Linked DNA regions of Alicyclobacillus sp. SO9. The protein of the gene in region 1 interacts with the protein of each later gene in a pairwise test. Links are inferred from orthologs where the notes say so. Each region holds a gene or a part of one and is shown in the gene's direction. Other genes may lie near its edges.

Evidence for each region.
Region 2: the proteins of leuS (region 1) and ligA interact in binary tests that used the Escherichia coli proteins (3 or more experiments, as listed by UniProt). The link is inferred for Alicyclobacillus sp. SO9 from one-to-one orthologs.

The regions. Positions count from the first base shown.
Region 1 is NZ_CP066339.1:678,650-690,232, forward strand. Bases 5,856-8,881 are described here. They hold leuS (leucine--tRNA ligase), read left to right. Parts: upstream 5,856-6,172; coding sequence 6,173-8,590; downstream 8,591-8,881. Other genes in these bases: GI364_RS02960 (Bax inhibitor-1/YccA family protein), read left to right, coding at 5,856-5,997; GI364_RS02970 (FadR/GntR family transcriptional regulator), read left to right, coding at 8,810-8,881. Also shown: GI364_RS02920 (sensor histidine kinase), read right to left, coding at 1-124; GI364_RS02925 (ABC transporter permease), read right to left, coding at 202-687; GI364_RS02930 (hypothetical protein), read right to left, coding at 703-948; GI364_RS02935 (ABC transporter ATP-binding protein), read right to left, coding at 945-1,877; GI364_RS02940 (ribonuclease FAU-1 family protein), read left to right, coding at 2,192-2,713; GI364_RS02945 (hypothetical protein), read right to left, coding at 2,842-3,084; GI364_RS02950 (MBL fold metallo-hydrolase), read left to right, coding at 3,182-4,078; mutY (A/G-specific adenine glycosylase), read left to right, coding at 4,083-5,327; more of GI364_RS02960, read left to right, coding at 5,353-5,855; more of GI364_RS02970, read left to right, coding at 8,882-9,508; GI364_RS02975 (NAD-binding protein), read left to right, coding at 9,620-10,045; GI364_RS02980 (MDR family MFS transporter), read left to right, coding at 11,180-11,583.
Region 2 is NZ_CP066339.1:1,248,785-1,260,244, forward strand. Bases 8,519-11,421 are described here. They hold ligA (NAD-dependent DNA ligase LigA), read left to right. Parts: upstream 8,519-8,885; coding sequence 8,886-10,958; downstream 10,959-11,421. Other genes in these bases: GI364_RS24835 (UvrD-helicase domain-containing protein), read left to right, coding at 8,519-8,780; GI364_RS05605 (hypothetical protein), read right to left, coding at 11,050-11,205; GI364_RS05610 (hypothetical protein), read left to right, coding at 11,358-11,421. Also shown: GI364_RS05550 (TolB family protein), read left to right, coding at 1-151; GI364_RS05555 (hypothetical protein), read right to left, coding at 353-631; GI364_RS05560 (SOS response-associated peptidase), read left to right, coding at 880-1,551; GI364_RS05565 (CPBP family intramembrane glutamic endopeptidase), read left to right, coding at 1,605-2,573; GI364_RS05570 (beta-class carbonic anhydrase), read left to right, coding at 2,774-3,337; GI364_RS05575 (ATP-binding protein), read right to left, coding at 3,775-5,328; GI364_RS05580 (ATP-binding protein), read right to left, coding at 5,282-5,698; more of GI364_RS24835, read left to right, coding at 6,237-8,518; more of GI364_RS05610, read left to right, coding at 11,422-11,460. UniProt on the Escherichia coli protein: DNA ligase that catalyzes the formation of phosphodiester linkages between 5'-phosphoryl and 3'-hydroxyl groups in double-stranded DNA using NAD as a coenzyme and as the energy source for the reaction.

The DNA.
Region 1 (11,583 bases):
GCAGCACGATGCCAAGGACGACTTGTTCCCAGGACTTCATGAAATACAGGTAAAAGGCCGGGATGAGTAATTGCAGCAAATACATGTAGCCGACTTTCTTATATTGATTTGGAAAAAGAAGCATTGTGGGGGGCTCCTCGCTGTTTGGTTCTGGCAGCATGTGATGAATTACAACAACAGTGTTATAGCTTGATTTATAATTTACGCGGACAGGCTCAGATTCCTTCTTGCCATCCACACTATGAGCAAAAGGAGCACAAGAAAAGACAAAGTCAGCACAGAGATGTCATGAAGGCCTATAGATTTTCCCGCAACAATTTTCCAAGCGCCGTCTCCCAAACTGAATGTTGGCGTCCACTTTGCCAGAGCCTGAATCCAAGCCGGCATCATTTTTAGCGGCCACCACAGCCCGCCAAGAATGGAGAGGATGAAATACACACCGTTACCAATCATGGCTGAGCCTTCTACACCCCCGACCAATCCAATTAGAATGCCGAGCGCCATGAAGGGAAACGAACCAATCGCGATCCACAGGATTGACTCTACCCATTGCAGCACAGGCAACTGAACACCCTCCCCAACAGCAGCGGCAATAAAAATGACGAGGATGGATAGAATTCCTATAACGGTTTGCCCTAGGATTTTGCTGCCTGCGTAACTGGAGGGAGGCAGCGGCGTAGTGCGCATTAACTTCATCCAGCCCTATGTTCGTTCGAAGGCCAGGCGTGCTGCCAGATTGTTAAGAGCCGATCCGATTACGCTAAACGCAGCCATGGACATCATGAAGTACTTACTCCACTGTGTTCCTCCAATTTTCATGGATGCTCCGTTAAGGTGAACAAACAAAAAGTAATAAAACAGAGGAATGAAAAGTGTGAAGACAATGAACCGCTTGTTGCGGAACTGTCGTTTAATTTCCCATAAGGACTGTGCGGTCAATGCTGTCATCGGATGTCTGCCTCCTGTGCTTGCTGTGTCTGTTGTGCTTGCTGATTTTGCATCGTCAGTGCTACGAAAGCATCTTCCAGACCGCCGCCGCGTACTTCGATATCCCGTACACTAAAGTCTCCTTGAATCAATGACCGCAGTGTTTCATCTGAGTTCGTACTCCTCATTGTAAATCTGTCCCCCTGCCATTCGAGACTTGCGAGATGAGGTAAGGCAAGCAGGTCGGTTCGGTTTGTTTTCGGGTCTAGAGAGCCAGTAATCAACCGGAGCCCGGTGGCTGTCTTCAACTCCGCGGGACTTCCATCTGCAATCAAGCGCCCGTTTTGGAGCAATAGAACCCGGTCTGCGGCAGCATCTGCTTCATCAAGATGATGGGTTGAAAAAACAATTGTTTTTCCTTCGGTCTCGGAAAACCGACGCAGTGTTTTCCAGAACCCTTGCCGAGAAGTAATGTCCATTCCTGCAGTAGGCTCATCGAGAAACAAGATGCGAGGGTCTCCTGCCATGGCCAGTGCAAACTGCAGTCTTCGTTGCTGACCTCCGCTCAATTTGCGAACAGGCCGGCCTTCCAAATTCGTCAGTTGAGCCAGCTCCAGCAGGGTATTTGTATTGACGCTGTGCTCATAATAAGATCGAAACAGGTTGACAAGCTCTGTAACGCTCGTTTTGTCAGGCATCGTTACTTCTTGAAGCATCGCCCCGATACGCTGCCTGGTTCGCGGCTGGTTCGGGTTTTGACCGAGCAACGTTACAGTTCCCGAAGTAGGTTGTGTTAACCCCAGCGTCATGGAAAGAGCAGTGGTCTTTCCGGCACCGTTTGGTCCAAGTAATGCGACTACAGTTTCTTGCTTGATGTTCAGAGACAGATTGGCAACAGCTGTAGTAGTTCGATAAGATTTTGATACGTGTTGAAAGGTGACTGCATCCATGTTTTCTCCTCCAATCGCACGATTTTGCAATACAGGTCTTTACGAACAGACGTCTTTATCCGCACGGTTCTGTACAAGCGTAAATCGGCGCAAATGCGGTTCTTCGCGGTGTGGCAAATATTGACGACTTTTAATAAGCTAAGCATATAGAAAGGTGTACGGCTGTGTTACTGAGTGTGGTCAGCTATCGGAGATGACATTTGTCATGAGTTCCGGATGCAGATGCGGGTATAACTTAGGGTTACAGTTTGTTGTTTGGCTGGCTGCTTAGTGGTACGCTTAATGGAAAATCCTAAAGGGGGGTGGTGCGGAGGATGACGTTGAGACCAGGGCGTGTAACGCGAATACATAAACATGACGGAACGGGAATCGACCGCAGTGATAACCCGTTTCCAGTATATAAATTCTGGCGAAAGCCAGGGCTGATAGTGGCCCACAGGCCAGCACTTGAAAGCGGCTATACATATCAAATTCGTGAAATATATCCACAATGGGGCATTGGAGTGAGTACCTGCGTAAAAGACGATAAACCAATAAAGCATCCGCGTCTTAAATTTGATTATTATGTAGACCTGGTTAAGGTGTGGGAAGACCAGGAATATATTTATATAGAGGACATGTATGTCGATGTTTTGATTTACGAAAGGAACTATTACCATGTGATTGACCTGGAGGAATTCGGCGAAGCCGTATATCAGCACAACATTAGCTTAGCCGAAGCAACAAGGGTTATGGACAATACCCAGAAATTCGTGGATGCCATTAAACGCAGTAAGTTATCATACCAGTTTTGGAAACAAAAATACGGCAGAAACTACCGTCACAACAGAAACTAAAGCGCATACTCCCGATCCATTTGAATTTGCCAGCATCTTGTACAGTGCTGCAATCTAAGTGTACGTGAAAGACAGAGCCGGTTGTTGTGCCGACTCTGCCTTGCTGACTCAAATGACGGAATTTTTTGTTATTCTTCGTCATCCAACTGGTTCATGACTTTCTCAGCGATTTGTTCGGCATTGTCCTGTGCCATACTTTGCGCACGGTTATTAATCCGAGACGTCACATTTCCGCGCCGCATGGCTTCCCAAGCAGCAATACCCACACTGGCGCCTACCAACATGGCTGTCATTGTCCCCATGTTGTTACGCCTTCTGGGCATAAACCGATTTCGTACGCCGTTGGTCATTCCATTCATCATTTCCCACATGGCCAGCACCTCCCGTGCTGTATTGTATCCATTGTGGACGGATGTACGCACAGCAAAGGCTGGTAATAAATATCTCAGACGGAGGTCGGGGACAAAGATGGATTTACAGCACATTACAGACACCGTGTTTGTCGTTGCGGGTCCCGTCAATCTGGGCCTTGTAAAGACACCCGGGGGACTCGTTGCCATCGACTCTGGATTAGACAAGCAGTCTGCCAAAAATCTGCTAAAAGCAGCCAATGAACTTCAGGACAACCTGATTGCGGTCATTAATACTCACGCTCACGCCGATCACTTTGGCGGCAACGAAACCCTGCAAAAACGCGCTGACCCGCGCTTTTATGCACCTGTGGGTGAAGCAGACGTCATTCGCCGCCCTGCATGGGAGCCTCAGTATCTCTGGCAAGGCGCCGCACCGCTTCCAGATATGAGAGGAAAGTTTTTACTGGCCGCCCCCAGCCGGGTAGACGAAGTGTTCGAGAGCGGCGCATCGTTCACAATTGCAGAGCGTACATTTCAGTCGGTTGCCTTGTCTGGGCATTCCCATTACCAGTCCGGAATCCTTGTGGACGGGGTGCTCTTCTGTGCTGATGCTTATTTGGATGAAAATATCACAGACAAACACGGCCTTCCGTTTTTCGTGAATTACCTTGAGACGCTGCAGAGCGCAAAGCAAACAAAGACTGTGAATGCGCAGTGGTGGGTGCCTGCCCACGGTATTGTGACGGACAAACCTGGCCGAGCAGTGGATTACTATATTCATCGGTTGCAGCGGGTTTTTGACTTGATTACAACTTACATTGCCGCAGAGAGGCGGACACTGGAACAGGTTGTGAGCCTGGTATGTCAGGAATTGAATTTGACTCCGCGGGGCGCAGGACCGTATGCTCTAGTTCGCACGCCTGTTTCCGCATGTATCACTGCAGCGGTAGAACAAGGTCTCGTGAAACCGGTTGTTGAAGACGGATACCTATGGTTTGAAAGAGGGAATTAAGTACATGTGCGAAACGCAGGACACTGTTACAACGCATGTTAAAACGCAGAACGCTGTCGCGGAATCGGCACGTCAGCTTGTGGACTGGTACCTTCAGAACCAGAGAAAGCTGCCCTGGAGAGAAACAAGCAATCCTTATCAGGTTTGGATTAGCGAAACGATGTTGCAACAAACTCGGGTTGAAACGGTTATCCCTTATTACTATGCCTTTCTCGAACGCTTTCCGACAATTCTCGATTTGGCAGCTGCACAAGAGTCAGAAGTAGTGAAGATGTGGCAAGGTCTGGGTTATTATTCACGTGCAAGGAACTTACATAGGGCAGCCATCCAGGTGGCTGAGAACTACGACGGCCTGATTCCCGAGGACGCACAAAAGTTTCGAGGTCTGTCCGGAGTCGGCCCATATACCGCCGGCGCGGTGATGAGTATTGCTTTTAATCAGCCTGTTCCGGCTGTGGACGGGAATGTGCTTCGTGTCATGGCACGGTTTTTGGGGGTTCGTGAAGAAGTACGAAGCCGTCAGGCGGTCACCGTTATTACCAGTACGGTAGAGCAGTGGCTGCAGCAGGAACCCCCGAGATTGATGACGCAGGGTCTAATGGAGCTAGGTGCACTTGTCTGCACACCGCGTAATCCGGACTGCGGCAAATGCCCGATTCAAACCCGTTGCACCGCGCGTGAACTGGGTTTGACCCAGGATATTCCAGTCAGGAAAAAGAAGCCCGATAGAAAAGTGGTTCAGGTTATCGCGCTCTGGTGCCAGCAAGACGAGAAGGTTCTTTTGCAACAACGGCCGGCAACGGGTCTGCTTGCAGGCATGTGGCAATTACCGGCCAAGGAACTGCCGGCGTCAGCCCCGCTGGGTGCAGGAGCGGCACATCGGGAAGCGAAAATACTGCTCGAAGGCATGCTGGACACCAGTTTGTATGACGATAATAAGGTTGCTGGGGATAAGGTTGATACGAATAAGGTTGATACGAATACAGTGCGTGCCGAAAATTATGTAGGGTCGCAGCACAAAAGCATCGGAAAAGTGGCAGAGGGTCCTGTCCGCGACTTTCATGAAATTGCACAGGTCAAGCATATATTTACTCATATCGAATGGCATGTACAGGTTCTGCAGCCCGTAGGCTGGCCGCTGCACAGGATTGCGGAGGGGAGAGGCCTTGTTTTCGCAGGTGAAGACAAACTCTCCGAGCTTGCGGTGCCCCGGGTTTATGACAAGTTGCTGACGTCATTTTTCGGTTAAATCTGTATGGGGGTGAGGTGAAGAGGTGGAAACGTACTCCGTATCGAGACAGGCTGTTTTACCCAAAGTGTTCTCAGGCTTGTTTCTCAGCCTGCTGACAGCGTTTGTCGGTCTGGTATTAGGGCAGTTTGTTCCGACCCCGCTGCTTTTGGTCCTGATGATTGTAGAAGTTGTCATGATTATCGCGGCAATGCTAATGCAGGGGCGAAGACAAATTGGTATGGGGTTTGTCCTGACATTCACTTTTATTTCTGGCATGACACTGTATTTGGTGGTTTCGCAGTATATCAGTCAGTTGGGCAGCTTTATTGTGCTAGAAGCAGTCGGTGTAAGTGCAGGTGCTTTCTTGATTGCTGCTATTGTTGCTGCTCAGACGTCCTTGGATTTTTCCTTTCTCGGAGGTTTTCTGTTTATCGGTCTAATGGCTGTTTTACTGATGGGATTGGTGACACTGTTTATCCCATTTTCGAACCTTGCCAATTTGATTTATGCTCTGCTTGGCATTGCCGTGTTCATCGGGTATGTGCTGTTTGACGTCAATCGGATTGCCAGGCAAGGTCTGACAGAAGCCATGGTTCCTTGGGTCGTGTTGTCCTTGTACTTGGACTTTGTCAACCTGTTTCTGTTTGTGCTCCGGCTCATGGGTATCTTGCAATCCTCCAGAAGATAACAGTATAATAATCCGCAACAATGTGATGACGACGAACGGACAATACGCCTAAGAGGTCGCCGGAGACGGTGTGCTGGTCCCGAACAGATTGTCACTGATTTTGCGGGAATTAAAACCTCTCGTCTTAGCAGGCGTGAGGTTTTGTTTTTCTGTGCTGCGGCAAGGAGGATAACAGATGGAATATCGACCACAGGAAATCGAAAAATACTGGAAAGAGAAGTGGGGACAGCAGGGGTTGGCCCGTTTGTCAGAAGGTACGGACAAGCCCAAGTACTACTGCCTTGACATGTTTCCTTATCCGTCTGGCAGCGGGTTGCACGTGGGACATTGGCGGGGGTATACGATTTCTGACGTCTGGGGGCGCTACAAGGCCTTGCAGGGCTATCAGGTTCTGCACCCAATGGGATGGGACGCATTTGGGTTGCCTGCAGAGAACTATGCCATCGCAAACGGTGTGCACCCGGCAGAATCCACTGCAGCGAACGTCCGCAACTTCAAGCGGCAGCTTGAGGATATCGGGGCAATGTACGACTGGGATCGCGAAATTAACACAAGCGACCCGAATTACTATAAATGGACGCAATACTTTTTTACAAAGATGTTTGAACGCGGCCTGGCTTATCGCAAAAAAATGCCGATTAATTGGTGTCCAAGCTGTAAGACAGGTTTGGCAAACGAAGAAGTGGTCGACGGCAAGTGTGAGCGCTGCGGCACAGAAGTGACAAAGCGGGACATGAGCCAGTGGATGCTCAAAATTACTGCGTATGCCGACAGGCTTCTGGATGACCTGGAGACACTGGACTGGCCGGACAAAGTAAAAAGGATGCAGTCTGCCTGGATTGGACGCAGTGAAGGGGCCCACATTTACTTTTCGGTGGACGGACATCCGGAACACCGCATTGAAGTCTTCTCCACACGCCCTGACACGCTCTATGGAGCGACGTATATGGTCTTGGCTCCAGAACATCCGCTGGTGGAGAAAATCACAAGTGACGGCCAACGGGAGGCTGTTCAAAACTACGTTCAGGAAGCCTTGAAGAAATCCAATGTGGACAGGCAGATTGTGGACAAGACGAAGACTGGGGTGGCGACCGGGGCTAACGTGATCCACCCGTTGACAGGTGAGAAACTGCCAATTTGGATTGCGGATTACGTGTTGATGGACTATGGCACAGGTGCCATCATGGCGGTTCCCGCTCACGACGAACGAGACTTTGACTTTGCCAAGGCATTTCAACTTCCCATCCGCCAAGTCGTCTCTGAGACTGGTGTACCTGAAGCAGAAACGAAACTCTACACGGGCGACGGCACGCTGGTCAATTCAGGTGAGTTGGACGGTTTGTCCGTAGAGGCAGGCAAGAAAGCTGTTGTCAAGCGTCTGGAGGAACTGAATGCAGGTGAGTTCACTGTAAACTACCGGATGCGTGACTGGGTCTTCGCAAGGCAGCGCTACTGGGGCGAGCCCATTCCCATTGTCTACTGTGACAAATGCGGAACGCTGCCTGTACCAGAAGACCAACTGCCAGTCATGCTGCCGGAGGTGGCCAGGTACGAACCAACGGGTACAGGTGAATCGCCGCTGGCGGCCATCGAATCCTTTGTTCACACCACTTGTCCCAACTGCGGGGGACCTGCCAGGCGGGAGACAGATACGATGCCGCAGTGGGCGGGATCAAGCTGGTACTTCCTGCGCTATCCTGATGCACACAACAACAAGCAGCCGTTCAGCAAGAACGCTGCGAATAAGTGGCTGCCCGTAGACATGTATATCGGCGGCGTTGAGCATGCAGTCCTGCACCTGCTGTATGCGCGCTTTTTCACAAAGGTCATCTACGATCTCGGCCTGATTGACTTCGAAGAACCGTTCCAGCACCTGTTCAACCAGGGCATGATTACGCTGAACGGCGCCAAAATGAGTAAATCCAAGGGCAATATGGTAACACCTGACGAAATTATCAAGGATTACGGCGTCGACGCCCTGCGTGTATATGAACTGTTTGTCGGACCGCCCGAAGATGAGGCGGAATGGAACACCAACGGACTGGAAGGTGTGTCACGCTTCCTGCAGCGGTACTATCGCCTGTTTACCGGCAGCGTAGCGTCTCCTGCAAAAACCCGTGATTCACTGACCAAACTGCGGCATCGGTTTATGGCAAACTTGCAGGAGAGAATGGACAGCTTCCGCTTGAATACCGCTGTCAGTGCGTTTATGGAGTATGCGAATGCACTGCAACAAGAGGCGGACAAAGGCCTGGATAAAGACACACTTACCACCATGGCTGTGGCCATTGCTCCTTTTGCACCCCATTTAGGTGAACAACTGTGGCAGGAAATGGGACACGAATCATCTGTCTTTCAAGCAGAATGGCCCACTTACGAGGAGTTGTGGCTGAAGGACGACGAAGTCGAGATTGCCATTCAAGTCAACGGCAGACTGCGGGCCCGCGCCACAGTCGAGGCCGACGGTGACCAAAGTGCAGTTCTCCAGCAGGTTAAGAAGCTGCCCGACGTTGCCGAGTGGATTGAAGGCAAAGAAATTAAAAAGGAAATTTACGTGCCCAATCGCCTGGTGAACTTTGTTGTGAAGGGCTGAGGAATTGTGAACCGGCTGAGGGTTTGCAGGGGGCCTCAATCTGCTGAGGGCGAAGGACTATGGGCTGGTCTGCGGAAATGGATTTAGAGGTTTTAGCCTCTGCTTGTCGAACACTAGTCTGTGTCGAATGCTAAGTATGCAGACTGTGATGTCGAATTGCGCTGTCGATTTTGAGGTCGACTGTGAGGACCATTGTCATGAAACCACGAGGTGGTGTCGATGCGGACCCAAGCCTATAATGCACGAAAGTTATATATTCGCATTGCAGATCAGATCCGCGCTGCAATCGAGCGAGGCGATCTCCGTCCAGGCGATCGCCTTCCGCCGTTGGCACAAATTGCTTCTGAATTTGGTTGCAGCCGTGCCACCGTGAGAGAAGCATTGAGTACACTAAGAGGGCAGGGCCTGGTTGAGTTTCAACATGGAAATGGAACTTATGTGCGGACAGCGTCGCTCGATACGTGGATGGAGCCGTTGGAGGCTGCCATGCTGCTTGGGCACAGCGATGTGCTTCACCTAGTCGAAACTCAATCCGCCATTTTGGCTGGAATTGTAACTGCTGCCGCATATAGAGCGAGCGACACGGATTTTGGCAAACTGCGTCAGGCACTGTTTCAACTGGAATGCGCAGTACCGCAAGGAGAAGAAGCAATTTCGACTGAACTGGGATTTTATCTCGAATTGGGAGCCTGCTGCGGCAATTCTATCTTGGAGAACGCCCTTCGCGTGTTACTCGAGGCGATGCGCAGCAGTTTGCGATTGTTAACACCGGTATTGGGACCAAGTAAAGAGCTGTGCCGACAGGTGTTTGATTGTGTTGTCAACGGGCAAGTGGAAGCATCCAGAGACTTGTTGTTAAGCCACGGAGACAAGCTCCGGGAAACAGTACTGTCTCTGTATGAGCAGGGGTTGACTTAATTGAATTTGGGCTCGGGAAAATTAACAATTTAACTTTCACTTTTCTGTGCGTTTGTGTATAATAGAAATGTAAGCGCTGTCATGAATCAATGCGCAAGGGGAGAGGCAGCCATGCAAAACACACTGATTGCTTCATTTGGAAAAGAAGGCATTTCACTGTACCAGCATTTGACCGATCTCGGACACCGGGTGCAAGTCCTCGATTGCTTTGATGACTATCATAGAAGGCTGACGCGTTGGTACAAGAAGGACACATTATTGCCGATTGAAGGACACCGTACCAATGTGACTCAAGAAGTCTCCAAACACCACTATGATCTGGCCATTGTTATAGCCATGCAGGATTTTGTGCGGACCGCTTTAATTACTCAGTCACTGCGTGAGGCTGGGGTTAGCAACGTTGTTGTTGTGACAAAAGACAGTACAAATCGTTCTGTATTTCGCCGTTTAGGTGCACATAAGGTTGTTGTTGCCGAGGATGAGGAACAGCTGTGGATCCAGCTGGATCGGGCCTTGGTCGAATACATGCCAGCTTAAGACACTCAGTTCTAAGGCGCACGTAGCAAAACTTTTCCTGCACAGCGCCGCTCGTCATAGCATGACAAATGTAAAGATAGGGCAGTCCCGCCGTTCATTGCTCGTTGTGAGCGGCTGGGCTGCCTTTCATTTTCTCTTGTAATCCGGCACGCTGGCGGGACTGGACTGGCTGGACTGGACTGGACTGGCTGGACTGGACTGGCTGGACTGGACTGGCTGAGTGCGGTGAGCTGGCTGCCAGGGAGCTTAGTGTCTGAAAAGATCCCTATCTGTGGATGGGCCATGCCATAGGGATCGCAAAGATCCCTAATGCCTGTGGCCCGGGAGATTAGTGTCATGAAGGATCCTTAATGCGGGGAGAGGCAGGGTGGTGCGTGGGTGATAGGGATCAACGGGATCGCTATTGTAAAAGGCCTCTTGGCAATAGGGATCGAATCGATCACTATCATCGGAGGAGCATCGTAATAGGGATCAATGGGATCCCTAAGGAATGCGGCAACCGAACATATGCGACGAGAGCGAGAGCTCGCATGAGTGTCTTTGACGCAACAAGCACCATATTTAGCCGTTGAAGGAGGTAAGTGTATAAAGAGCACTTTACCGCCGGTATTTTTCTTCGATCCCGTTCGTTCATCCGGCACCGTGGCCGGACTGGGCTGGGTGCCCGGGAGCTTAGTGTCTGAAAAGATCCCTATCTGCGGATGGGCCATGCCATAGGGATCGCAAAGGTCCCTAATGCCTGTGGCCCGGGAGATTAGTGTCATGAAGGATCCCTAATGCGGGAGAGGCAGGGTGGTGCGTGGGTGATAGGGATCAACGGGATCGCTATTGTAGAGGGCCTGTTGGCAATAGGGATCGAATCGATCACTATCATCGGAGAAGCATCGTAATAGGGATCAATGGGATCCCTAAGGAATGCGGCACCCCGAACATATGCGACGAGAGCGAGACGCGAGACGCCATCCCCCACTGTGAACGTGAGGAATGCAACTCTTCCGCTTATCTTCGTCTAATCTTCTTCCGCCATCCCCCTGACGCGGCTGACCTGCAGATTAAATATACGGAAAATTCAAACCTAGAACATCTGTTCGTATTATGGCATACTGAAGCTTAAGTAATTGGAGGTCGTATGCCGTGGGAATTCGTCTAAAACAGATTGCTGCGCAGTATCATCCTGTTGTGTGGTGGATAGTAGGGGCTACAGCTGTTACAAGGATTACTCAGTTCATGGTGATGCCGTTCCTCGCTTTGTATATGGCGGTTCATACACATGCGGGAACGGCAACCATTGGTCTTGCAATTGGCATGGCGGCTCTGACTTCCACGGTGTTTGGATTTATCGGAGGACCGTTTGCGGATAAGTATGGGCGGAAAGGAATCATGGTTTTGGCTATGATTATCAGCGCTGTGGCTCTGGCTGGTTTCGCAAACGCACGCGTGACGTGGGTTTTCTTCGTACTTAGCGCATTAAACGGACTAACGCGGACTTTGTTTGGCCCGGCATCCCAGGCTATGCTGACGGATGTAACCAGTCCGGA
Region 2 (11,460 bases), 570 kb from region 1 along the record:
GATCTTCGTCGGAAAAGCGGACGGTACGGCTGCCCAATTGTGGCTGGAGGATGTCAATGCCGGAATGTGGGCTGTAGCACCGAAGGAAAAGAAACGCACCCGAAGGACGCCTGATATTCTGCCGAAAATAAGTACATCATTGGACAAATAAATCCGGAGATAAGTCAGTCACCGGATAAGTCAGTTACTGGATAAATTAAGTCGCTGCAGAAGTCAGTCACTGGATAAGTCAATCCGCAAACACGACAAAACCAAGGACGGTTCTGTTTTAAACTCGTCCTTGGTTTTATGGAGTCCATACCTGCGCCGTTGTGAACAGGTTTGCATCAACAAGTTGTAATGCCTAACATTTTTAGTTCTCGGCTATTTGATTTTTCGCCTCTGCCAAATCTGTTTGCACCTGACTCAATTGCTCTTTTGCCTGTTCAACAGCGCTAAAGTTCTCATCTGACTCTGCTGCCGTCATTGCATGCCAGGCACGTGACACTGCATTTTCTGCTTGCTGTACGGAGGTTGAAGACGCGTGAGATTGGGCCTCATTGACTGCGCGTTGAGCCTTGTTCACAGCATCCTGGGCATCTGAGAGCGGTGACTGTTTTTGCATACTGGACTTCTGATTGGGATTGGCCATATGAATCCTCCTCTGAGAACACGTCTGCCAAACCTGCGGCCGACGGGAAGCTGTAATTAATGAGATTTTCCTCAGTTGTAATATGGACGTGAGTACGTATTTTATGCCTGAAGTCAATTCCTGCGTATCGGAGCGTCAGCCTTGTGTTCATGTATCAGTGTAGAGTCTCTGCTAAAATGAAATGAGTGGTGAAGGAAAACTTATCCCTTGGTATACCGAGTGCCAAGTGAGAAGTGAGGCGATGCCAAATGTGCGGACGTTATACACTGGCTTATGAAGACTTTGATTTTATGTTGGAATACTACGGTATTCATCACGCGGATTTTAGTTATCCGCCGCGATATAATGTAGCGCCAGGACAACACGTTCCGGCAGTGATTCACGATGGAAAAGAGAGAAGAATCGGTCTCTTGAAGTGGGGACTTGTTCCCTCGTGGGCCGAGGATGCTAAAAGCGGATTCAAGATGATTAATGCGAGAGCAGAGACCATTACAACGCGCAAAACCTTTCACAAATTGATTCAACGAAAGCGTTGTCTGATTCCGGCGGACGGCTTTTATGAATGGAAAAAGTCAGACGACGGGACACAGCCTATGAGAATCGTTCTCAACTCAAGAAAGTTCTTTTCCTTTGCAGGCTTGTATGATACCTGGGTCTCCAGCACGGGAGAGAAGTTAAGTACATGTACCATTATTACCACCCGACCGAATGAATTAATGCAGCAGATTCACACGCGTATGCCTGTAATCCTCGACAAATCGAAGGAAGAAGAATGGGTTGACAGGAACTTCACAGATGCAAACCACATGGCTTCGCTTTTAACCAGCTATCCGTCTGAGGATATGAGAGCCTACCCTGTTTCTAAAATCGTGGGGAACGTAAATAACGACGTCCCGGCGTGTGTGGAAATGATTTCTTGACGATAGAATCTGTCTCAATGCCAACAGCTTGAATAAACCGGGGGGCAGAGAAGATGAGGTTGCAAGCACACGGGTTTAGTCAAACGTCGCCTGGAAATCTGCTTCACTACTGGGACGGTCTGAGTTATCGATTTTTGAACGGGATCGGCAATTGGAAAATCTGGTATGGGATTGTATTTTCGGTGGTTGGAATCGTGGCGAATATTGCACCCGTATTCGATGGCGCTTTGAACAATCCCTCCGCCAGCATCGTTCAAATGCTAACGCCTGCGGGCCTAGTGTTTGTTTTCAGCAGTTTGCTGTATATCCTCATGTCTCTCGCTTCCATTCCTATTTTGGGGTGGACATACTACAGAGCGCTGCGTACTGGCATGAAGCGGTTGACGCCTTCTCCTGCAGCCAAATCGCAAGTATCGGCTTCTACTCTCCTTGTGTATCGCTTTGCTGTTGTACTGTTCTTGTATGTGCTGCTTCCTCTGGCGGCACTCTCATTATTTGTCCTGCTTGGTTTTATTAGTTACCTGTTCAGCCCTCATTTTGCCTCCGATCAGCATGTACCAAGCGCTGTCCACCACATCCTTCGCGGAGTCGGGTTGTCGCTCCTGGCCAGCCTGGAGGAGATTTGGCGATGGGCAATGATTGCCTCTGCCTTGTATCTTGGGAAGGCATTGTTTCGGCGCCGGTGGCTGAGGAGTTCAAGATACCGCTTTTGGCTGTTTGCAGCCGCCGTTGCTGTAAGCTCATTTTTCTTCGGAATGGCGCATGTTGCCGAATTCAATCTCAATTACAGAATGATGGCACTGATCGTCCTCGGGGCATCAGGTGCGTTGCTGGCCGGTGTAGCGATTGTAACCAGGCGCTTATGGCTGGCTATGTTAGTTCATGCCATCTATGATTTTCTCGCCATGACAAATCTATTTGGGGTGGTTGCTCCCTATCTTCTCATTGCAGCCATTGCCGGAAGCATCACTGTTTTTCCGCTGTTCTATATACTCTACGGCCGTGTGCAAACTGGAGTCTGACCTCTACTGTGTACAACCGGTTTAGGAAAACAGGTTTAGGAAAGCCGGTTTAGGAGGCATTTACAAGCAGGACAATCGTGTAAAATCGATTTCCAACTTGAGATTTGAGGCACAAGCTGACTTTCCGAAGGCTTCTATCGTTGACTTTGCATGACTGTTTCAGGACAATATGTGTAGATTTTGTGAAAGGTGTGACCCATATGAGCCGATTGGACGATATTTTGACTTTTAACGAACAGTTTGTTGAAAACAAAGAGTACGAGCAATACCGCACGTCAAAGTTTCCCGATAAAAAGTTGGTTGTGCTGTCGTGCATGGATACGAGACTTGTGGAGTTGTTGCCACATGCCATGAACCTAAAAAATGGGGACGCTAAGATCGTCAAGAATGCAGGGGCCGTGGTTACACATCCTTTTGGCAGTATCATGCGCAGTATCCTTGTAGCCGTCTACGACCTTGGTGCCGAAGAGGTTTGCGTAGTCGGTCACCATGGCTGCGGCATGGCCAGCATTAACCCCGATGCAACGCTGAAGAAAATGACGGAGCGGGGCGTCTCGCAGGAGGTTATTCAAACCCTTGAATACTCTGGGGTGGATTTACATACTTGGCTGCAGAGAATCGAGTCCATTCCGGACAGCGTAAAGCAAAGTGTTGATTTAATCAAAAATCATCCACTGCTCCCTGCAGGTGTCAAAGTCCATGGGCTCGTCATCCATCCCGAAACCGGGAAACTTGACGTGGTTGTAAAGGATGAAGGCCAGTAACATTAAGGTGGACACGTCAACGCCCGCCTTCGGAATGGGGATGGCGTCTGGTCCCATTTCGCAGGTTCTCAGTCCAAGCGAGCTTGGACGGGATGGGGTGCGTTGATAAGGCTTTTGTTTAATGATCCCGTTGATCACTATCACGATACCCGTCAAATGAATAGTGATCGATTCCATCACTATTGCCACGAGGGCGTCAAAATAAGGATCCCATTGCTCCTTAGGACCGACCTTCCAGCATGACGCTGCCCACATTAGTGTCCATTGATGACACTAATGTCTTGGGAAAGTGGCATTAGTGATCATCGGGATCACAATTGCACAGCCGCTTCGGCGAATAGTGATCGTTCCAGTCACTAACTGCCTCTCAGCCTCTCAGCCGTGCCCGATCGCGTTAGATACTTGCCGCCGTGCCTCTCAGCCTCTCAGCCGCGCCACTATTCAACGTCCAAACTGTTTGATTCAATGGCTTGCTGCAATGTTCCAACAATCTCAACCTTGTCCGTCAGCACAATGCCTTGTTCGATGATGGTGTTGACAATGGTTGGCCTTAGGCCAGTCAGCACAGTCTTACAGCCAAGGAGCCTAATCCCCTCAATAATCCGGAACATGTGTCCTGCAATCGCAGTATCCATGAAAGCAACACCGGATAAATCTATGACTAACCGCAGCAACCCGAACTCTGCGATTTTTTCCAAGACGGTCTGTTGAATCCGTTTGGCTCGACTGGTATCAATCATGCCGATGATTGGAAGAATGGCGACGGATGGGGAAAGTGGAATTACGGGAACGGATAAATCATCAATTAATTCCATTTGTGCTCGGATTTGTTCATTCTTCAATTCCGTAAAACTGGCGGAAAAGTGTTTCAGGAAGCTATCCATGTTGTGGTTCACAGTTTGAATAGAATCGAACATTCTCTTCATTTTAAAATCAGAGGAATGAGTCCAATAATGCTGAAGCAACTCCAAATATGCTGTTCGCAGGAATTGAAACCATTCCAGCTTCACAATGAGTGTCAAGTCATGTTCCGCCCATATTTTTCCACGTCTTTTCGCTTCAAGAACTAAACCGTGTTCATTGTCCTCATTGAGCAAGCGAATGACGGAATGGGCGCCTTCGAGGATGTATGCCTCACTGATTCGCCCTCGTCCGTAGATGTCTCCAAACAGGTTCCGTGCGTTTCTTCGCAATGTCTCATTTAGCGCTTCCATGTTTCCACTATAAAATTCGTCGAAGCTTTCTTCTTTCTGGTACGACAAATCCATTAATTTAGCACCCCTTACTGTATGGCGTTTGATAGGTAAATCAATGAGGAATGCGGTTCCCTTGCCAACCTTGCTTGTTACGTCTATGGTGCCGCCGCTTTGGTAGATTGCTGAAAAAACCTGTGTCAATCCCATGCCTGTGCCGTCGCTTTTTGTCGTGAAAAACGGGGTCCCAAGCAGCGCCAACTTCTCTTCAGGAATTCCACTGCCGGTATCACGGACAATAATTCGGCATCTTCCGTTACTGACTTCCTGTTCAATTACAAGTTTGCCGCTTCCGTTTAGAGCTTCAAAAGCATTTTTGATTAAATTGAAAAATGCTCTTTTAATTTGGTTCCGCTGCCCGGTAATAACGGCTGACGGATCCCTAAAAAATTTTTCGACCTCTACTTGGTAAGATTGATCCTGAAACAGGAAGAGAAGTGATTCCAGCTCCGCACATATATTGATATCCACAAACACTTCTTCATCCATAACAGGCTTTGAGACGTTCAACAGGTTTTCCAGTGTAGCCAGAGCCCGCTCTAATTCAGACTGTGCCAAATTAATGTATGTATTTTCTGATTCTTCTTGAAGAAGTTGTAAAAATCCTTTTACAACGGTCAGCGGATTCTTTACTTCATGTGCTATCCCGGCAGAAATTTGTCCTATGGACGCCAGTCGGCTCATTGTTTGGTCATCTGTTGATTGTTGCTTGGGTTGAGGTGTTTCGCTTGCTGACACAGACCTTTGTACCCCTTTCTGAACTCTCAATGGCGAACTCGTCCATCAGTCGTTTGGTACCGGAGAGACCGAGGCCCAGTCCTTTGGCATCTGCACGCGGTGCGACAGTATCCAAAATTTCCGAAAGATTCTGTATACCAGGACCGTTGTCTTCCACCGTGATACGGATGGAGTTACTGACTACCTGCCAGGAGATAAGGCCAAATCTACTACCGTGATCGAGAATGTTTCTTGTCAATTCGGCTACACTGACAAGCACCTTTTGCTGGTCGGCTTCCGGAAATGCCGCTGACTTTAAGGTGTGCTTAACCAAGGATACCGCAATAAAAATGTCTTTCTCAGCGTAAATGTGCCAACTTTGCACTCCCATTCCTTATACGACTCCCAGCACGTCAGTATTTTACACCATCATTTTAAACTATTGAGTTTAGTTGTAAAGATTGGAAGACGCCGCAACTTCCTGTATATGACAAAATGACCACCTCATTGTTCGAAACAAACAGAGAAAGTGGTCAGTGGAGCATTATCATCTTAACTTGTCTCTCAAAACTGGGGGCCCTATCATGACTGGTATCCTCAATTTCCAAGTTTGGTCGGAATGACAGGACTTGAACCTGCGACCTCACGGTCCCGAACCGTGCGCTCTACCACCTGAGCTACATTCCGGCGCTGTGGCTTCCTGACTAGACGAAGGTCGTTCAGTTACCTTACTAACAAAGGATGCAATCATGTGTGTCATGCAGACAACAACAGGTACTATACCACGGTCTGAAAAGCGGAGTCAACTCCAAGATATCTGGGATAACATTGGTTCTGCATGGAGAGCCGTTCACTTGCTATAATGGACTGTGACAGTTAAGGGACGAGACACAATACTTGATGACTTTGAACTGAGAGGTGGCGGCGTGTTGTTTGCGGCAACTCCTAGTGTAGAGGAAATTTTAAATGGCTTGAATAAGCCACAAAGGGAAGCTGTTGAGACCACAGAAGGGCCTCTCCTGGTTGTCGCAGGAGCAGGCAGCGGCAAGACCAGCGTCTTAACCAGGAGAATTGCTTATTTAATCGCTGAACGAAGAGTGGCACCATGGAGCATCCTGGCCATCACCTTTACAAATAAAGCGGCGCGGGAAATGCGCAATCGCCTGGAACAACTGATTGGCGCTTTTGCCTCGGACGTGTGGGCAGCGACGTTTCACTCCACCTGCGTGCGAATTTTGAGACGAGATATCGATAAGCTGGGATGGGATAGAAACTTTACCGTGTTGGACGATTCCGATGTGATGTCTGTTATCAAACGCATACTTACAAATCAAAACGTAAATACAAAACAGTTTGATCCCAGAGCGGTAAGAGGGGCCATCAGCAGCCATAAAAATGTACTCCGGACGGCCGACAGAGCCAAGGATGGGGCTCAAACACCGTTTGAGGAAGTTGCAGCAGACGCCTATCTGGAGTATCAAAGACAGTTGCGCATGAACAACTCTCTTGATTTTGACGACCTAATAATGAAGACGGTGCAACTGTTCGAACAGGCCCCGGACGTGTTGGAGTTTTATCACAACAAGTTCCGCTATATCCACGTAGATGAATATCAAGATACGAACCATGCGCAGTATCGATTGGTTCATCTGCTTGCGAAGAAGCATAAGAATTTGTGTGTGGTGGGGGATTCAGATCAGTCGATTTATGGATGGCGCGGCGCAGACATACGCAATATCCTTCAGTTTGAACGGGATTACAAAGAGGCAAAAGTCATACGACTGGAGCAGAATTACCGTTCTACCAAGGTGATATTGAATATTGCCAACGAAGTTATTAAAAACAACAGCGAACGAAAGGCAAAAACACTGTGGACGGAAAATGCAGAAGGCGGGAAAGCCGTCTTGTTTACAGCGGATGATGAGCGCTCTGAAGCCCACTACGTAGTGGACACGATTGAAGGACTTCGCAAGGACAACCGAGGATACAGCGATTTTGCAATCCTCTATCGAACCAATGCACAGTCTCGCGTCATTGAAGAAATTCTGATGCAACGGGGTGTCCCGTACCGAATATATGGAGGTCTAAAGTTCTACGATAGAAAGGAAATTAAAGATATTCTCGCTTATCTGAGGCTCGTCGCAAATCCCTCCGACGAAATCAGTCTGCGCAGAGTCATTAACGTACCAAAGCGCGGCATTGGTGCTACAACACTGCAAAAGCTGCAGGACCTGGCAGATGCTCGTCAGTTTTCCTTGTTTGATGCTCTGCAGTTTGCCGAGCAGGCTAACATTAGAGGGAAAATTCTTAAGGCCGTCACGGAGTTCACTGAGCAAATTGTTCAGTTAAACAAGCAGGTCACGTACCTGAATGTTACTGAATTGACCCAAGAGATTTTAAAGCGGACAGGCTATAGACAGCAGCTTCATCTCGAAAACACACTGGAGTCTCAGAGCAGGATTGAAAACCTGGATGAGTTTCTGACAGTGACCATGGAATTCGACAAGACGTGGGATGCAGAGATTGAAGCATCCGAAGCACAGAGACCAGCCTCCGATAATTCACAACCTGCGGATGATACACAATCTGCATTGGCAGTTACAGAGGGAAATGCGGAGGAAGCCGCTCCGGCTGAACTAGTATTTACAGCGGATGTAGGCCCAGTGATTACGGGTCCAGAACAGCGTTTAACGGATTTTTTGGCAGAAGTGGCGCTAGTGGCCGATACTGACCTGAACGGAGGTAAACCAGACGGCGCTGAAGCCGATTCCAATCAAGTCGTGCTCATGACCCTACACAGTGCCAAGGGGTTGGAATTTCCACATGTGTTCCTGGTCGGTATGGAGGAAGGGATGTTTCCTCACAGCCGATCACTTTTCGACGACGGTGAAATGCAGGAGGAACGTCGGCTCTGCTATGTGGGGGTAACAAGGGCGCAGAATCAGCTGTACCTGACCTTTAGTCGCGTACGTACCATTTTCGGGGAGTTTCGCCGGCAGCGTCATTCCCGGTTTCTCGACGAAATACCTGCTCAATTATTGGAGCCTGTCGGAGGAAATCTCAGCAGCTTCGGCAGCGACGGGGGCGGTGCAGGATTCCAGAGCGACACGGAACGGAGTGAATTTGGAATACGAGATGGATTCAGAGGTGGAAATCATCAGGAATCAAGTCACTTTGGGAAAGAAGGCGCCCGGCTGCAACGAGAAAAAGCGGGACGTTCAAAGGGCTTTGACTCCACCCGAGCACAGCTACAAACACAAGGAACTGGGAACCCAACAAATGACGGTGGGCAGGCTAAGACTTTTGAGTATAAACCAGGTGATAAAGTAGAACACCGAAAATGGGGACAAGGCACTGTAATTCAAGTACGTGGAGAAGGCGAAGACCTCATGGCCAAAATTGCTTTTCCGGCTCCCGTCGGTATTAAAGAACTGGCCGTCAAGTTTGCACCGATTCAAAAAGCTGAAGACTAGGGTACAAGCCCGGCGGTAAAAATGCATAGATATCGAAGAAGTCGCAGATGGATGACGGATATATGCGCGTTGATTGTCAGTCTGTTATGAAGGGAAGAGTTGTACATGGAACTCGAGGCAGCCAAGGAACGCATCAAGACGTTGCGCAAGGAGATAGAGTATCACAACCATCAGTATTACGACTTGGATACCTCGTCTATTGCTGATAACGAATACGATGCTCTCATGCGGGAACTTGTTCATCTGGAAGGGGAGTTTCCGGACTTGTTGACGCCGGATTCACCGTCGCAGCGTATTGGCGGGGTACCAAGTGAGGGATTTGAAAAGGTGCGCCACGATACACCTATGTTATCCTTGGCAAATGCTTATAACCTCGAAGACCTGCGTGAGTTTGATAAACGTATTCGCGGTATTGTCGGCAACAGTGTGCATTATGTATGCGAATTGAAAATCGATGGTCTGGCAGTTTCGCTGAAATACCAAGATGGATTGCTCATCCGTGGAGCTACGCGGGGTGACGGCGAAGTAGGAGAGGACATTACCAGTAACATCCGTACCATCCGCAATGTTCCTTTGAAGTTGAACGAGGGAGTATCCATCGAAGCTCGCGGAGAAGCCTATATGCCTAGACAGTCGTTTGAACGGCTCAATCGAGTGAGGGAGGAACAAGGGCAGGACCTGTTTGCAAATCCGCGAAATGCGGCGGCTGGATCGCTTCGGCAGCTAGATCCGAAAATTGCTGCAGAACGCGGTTTGGCAGTGTTTGTTTACTCTTTAGCGGACATGGGTTGGTACTCTGTTGACTCTCACTCCGAAGCCCTTGATTGGATGAGTTCTCTTGGCTTGTCTGTCAACAAGGAGCGGGGCGAATTTGACAACATTGACGACGTGATGGCGTACATTGAGTCCTGGAGTGAGAAACGGCACGATTTGCCGTACGCTACAGACGGCATGGTCATTAAAGTTAATCAGTTAGCACAGCAGCAGGAACTCGGTTTTACGGTAAAAAGTCCGCGGTGGGCCATCGCCTACAAATATGCTGCTGAGCAGGCCGAGACCACCTTAAACGAGATTCGTCTCAGTATCGGACGGACAGGTGCTGTGACGCCAACAGCGTATTTTGATGCGGTTCAACTCGCAGGGACCACGGTCTCTCGTGCATCACTGCACAATGAGGATATCATTCACGAGCGGGACATCCGCGTTGGCGACAGAATTGTTGTCCAGAAAGCGGGGGATATCATTCCGGAAGTGGTTCGTTCATTACCCGAGTATCGCTCTGGAGAAGAAGAGCCGTTTCGCATGCCCGATGAATGCCCGACTTGTGGCGAACCGATTCAGAGACTGCCAGATGAAGCTGTTTGGCGGTGTGTTAATCCGCGTTGTCCGTCCTTAATCCAGGAAGGGCTGATTCACTTCGTCTCAAGGGATGCCATGAACATCGACGGACTTGGCGAACAGTGGATTCTACAACTGTTACATCACGATTTGGTCCGAGACGCAGCCGATCTATACCACTTGACGCACGAACAACTGCTTGGTCTGGAGCGTATGGGTGAAAAATCTGCTGGCAATCTGGTGGAGGCCATTGCAGCCAGTAAGAACAATTCCTTGGAAAAACTGTTGTTTGGCTTAGGCATTCGACTTGTCGGGGCAAAGGCCGCCAAAACCCTGGCCGCGTCCTTTCAGACACTAGATGCCTTGCAACAGGCCAGCCTCGAGGAACTCACCTCGATTCGTGATATCGGACCAAAAATGGCGGAGAGTATTGTCAAGTATTTTGCGAACTCAGGTGCACAGAAACTAGTGCAGAGGCTTCGCATTGCTGGACTGAACATGGAGTATCTTGGTGGCGCAGATGGAGCTGTTACCGCCGACGGAGCAGCTGTGGACAGCGAGGTGTTGCGGCGGTTTGTGGAGAGGAAGTTTGTGTTAACGGGATCGCTCGAATTTATAGATAGAAAAAAGGCCAGCGAATGGATTGAGCAGTTGGGCGGTACCACCACGGGCAGCGTCAGCAAAAACACGGACGTATTAGTTGCTGGGGAGAAGGCAGGATCGAAGCTGTCGAAGGCGAAGAAACTAATAGAGAACGGCGACAAACCCACTTTGGAAATTTGGAACGAACAGGAATTCATACAGAACCTGCAAGCTGCAGGGATTGATACAGGGCATTGATACAGGGCATTGATACAGGGCATTTGAGATTTGCGACCAAAACGAAAATCCCGGCCGAGAGGCCGGGGGAAGGTAACACCGTGTGCAGGTGTTATTGGTGATCACGCATGAATTCCGGAACAGAGTACTTTTCTTCTGTCCGCGCGTGAAACCAGGTAATCCGATTGGAGTAGCGTCCCAGTGCAAAGACAACGGGTACCCCAACCACAACGATGGCGCCAATTAATTCGTAGATATGGAGTGTCATAACCATTTCCCTCCATTCCTGTGGTTTGGTAATACGGGTTTTGTGTGCTGCGGCTTGGCAAAAGGAATAGGACATATCTTCTCTGCATCTATATCTATGAATGGACGGTCTCAGACATGCCAACTTGGCCACTGCAACTTGGCGATTGAAGTATGGCGATTGGAGAATTCGGAAGGCTGCGGCTGAAGCATGAAGTATGCCGATATGATTGGAGCATGGGGATTGGAGAATTCGGAAGGCGGGAGGCTCATAACG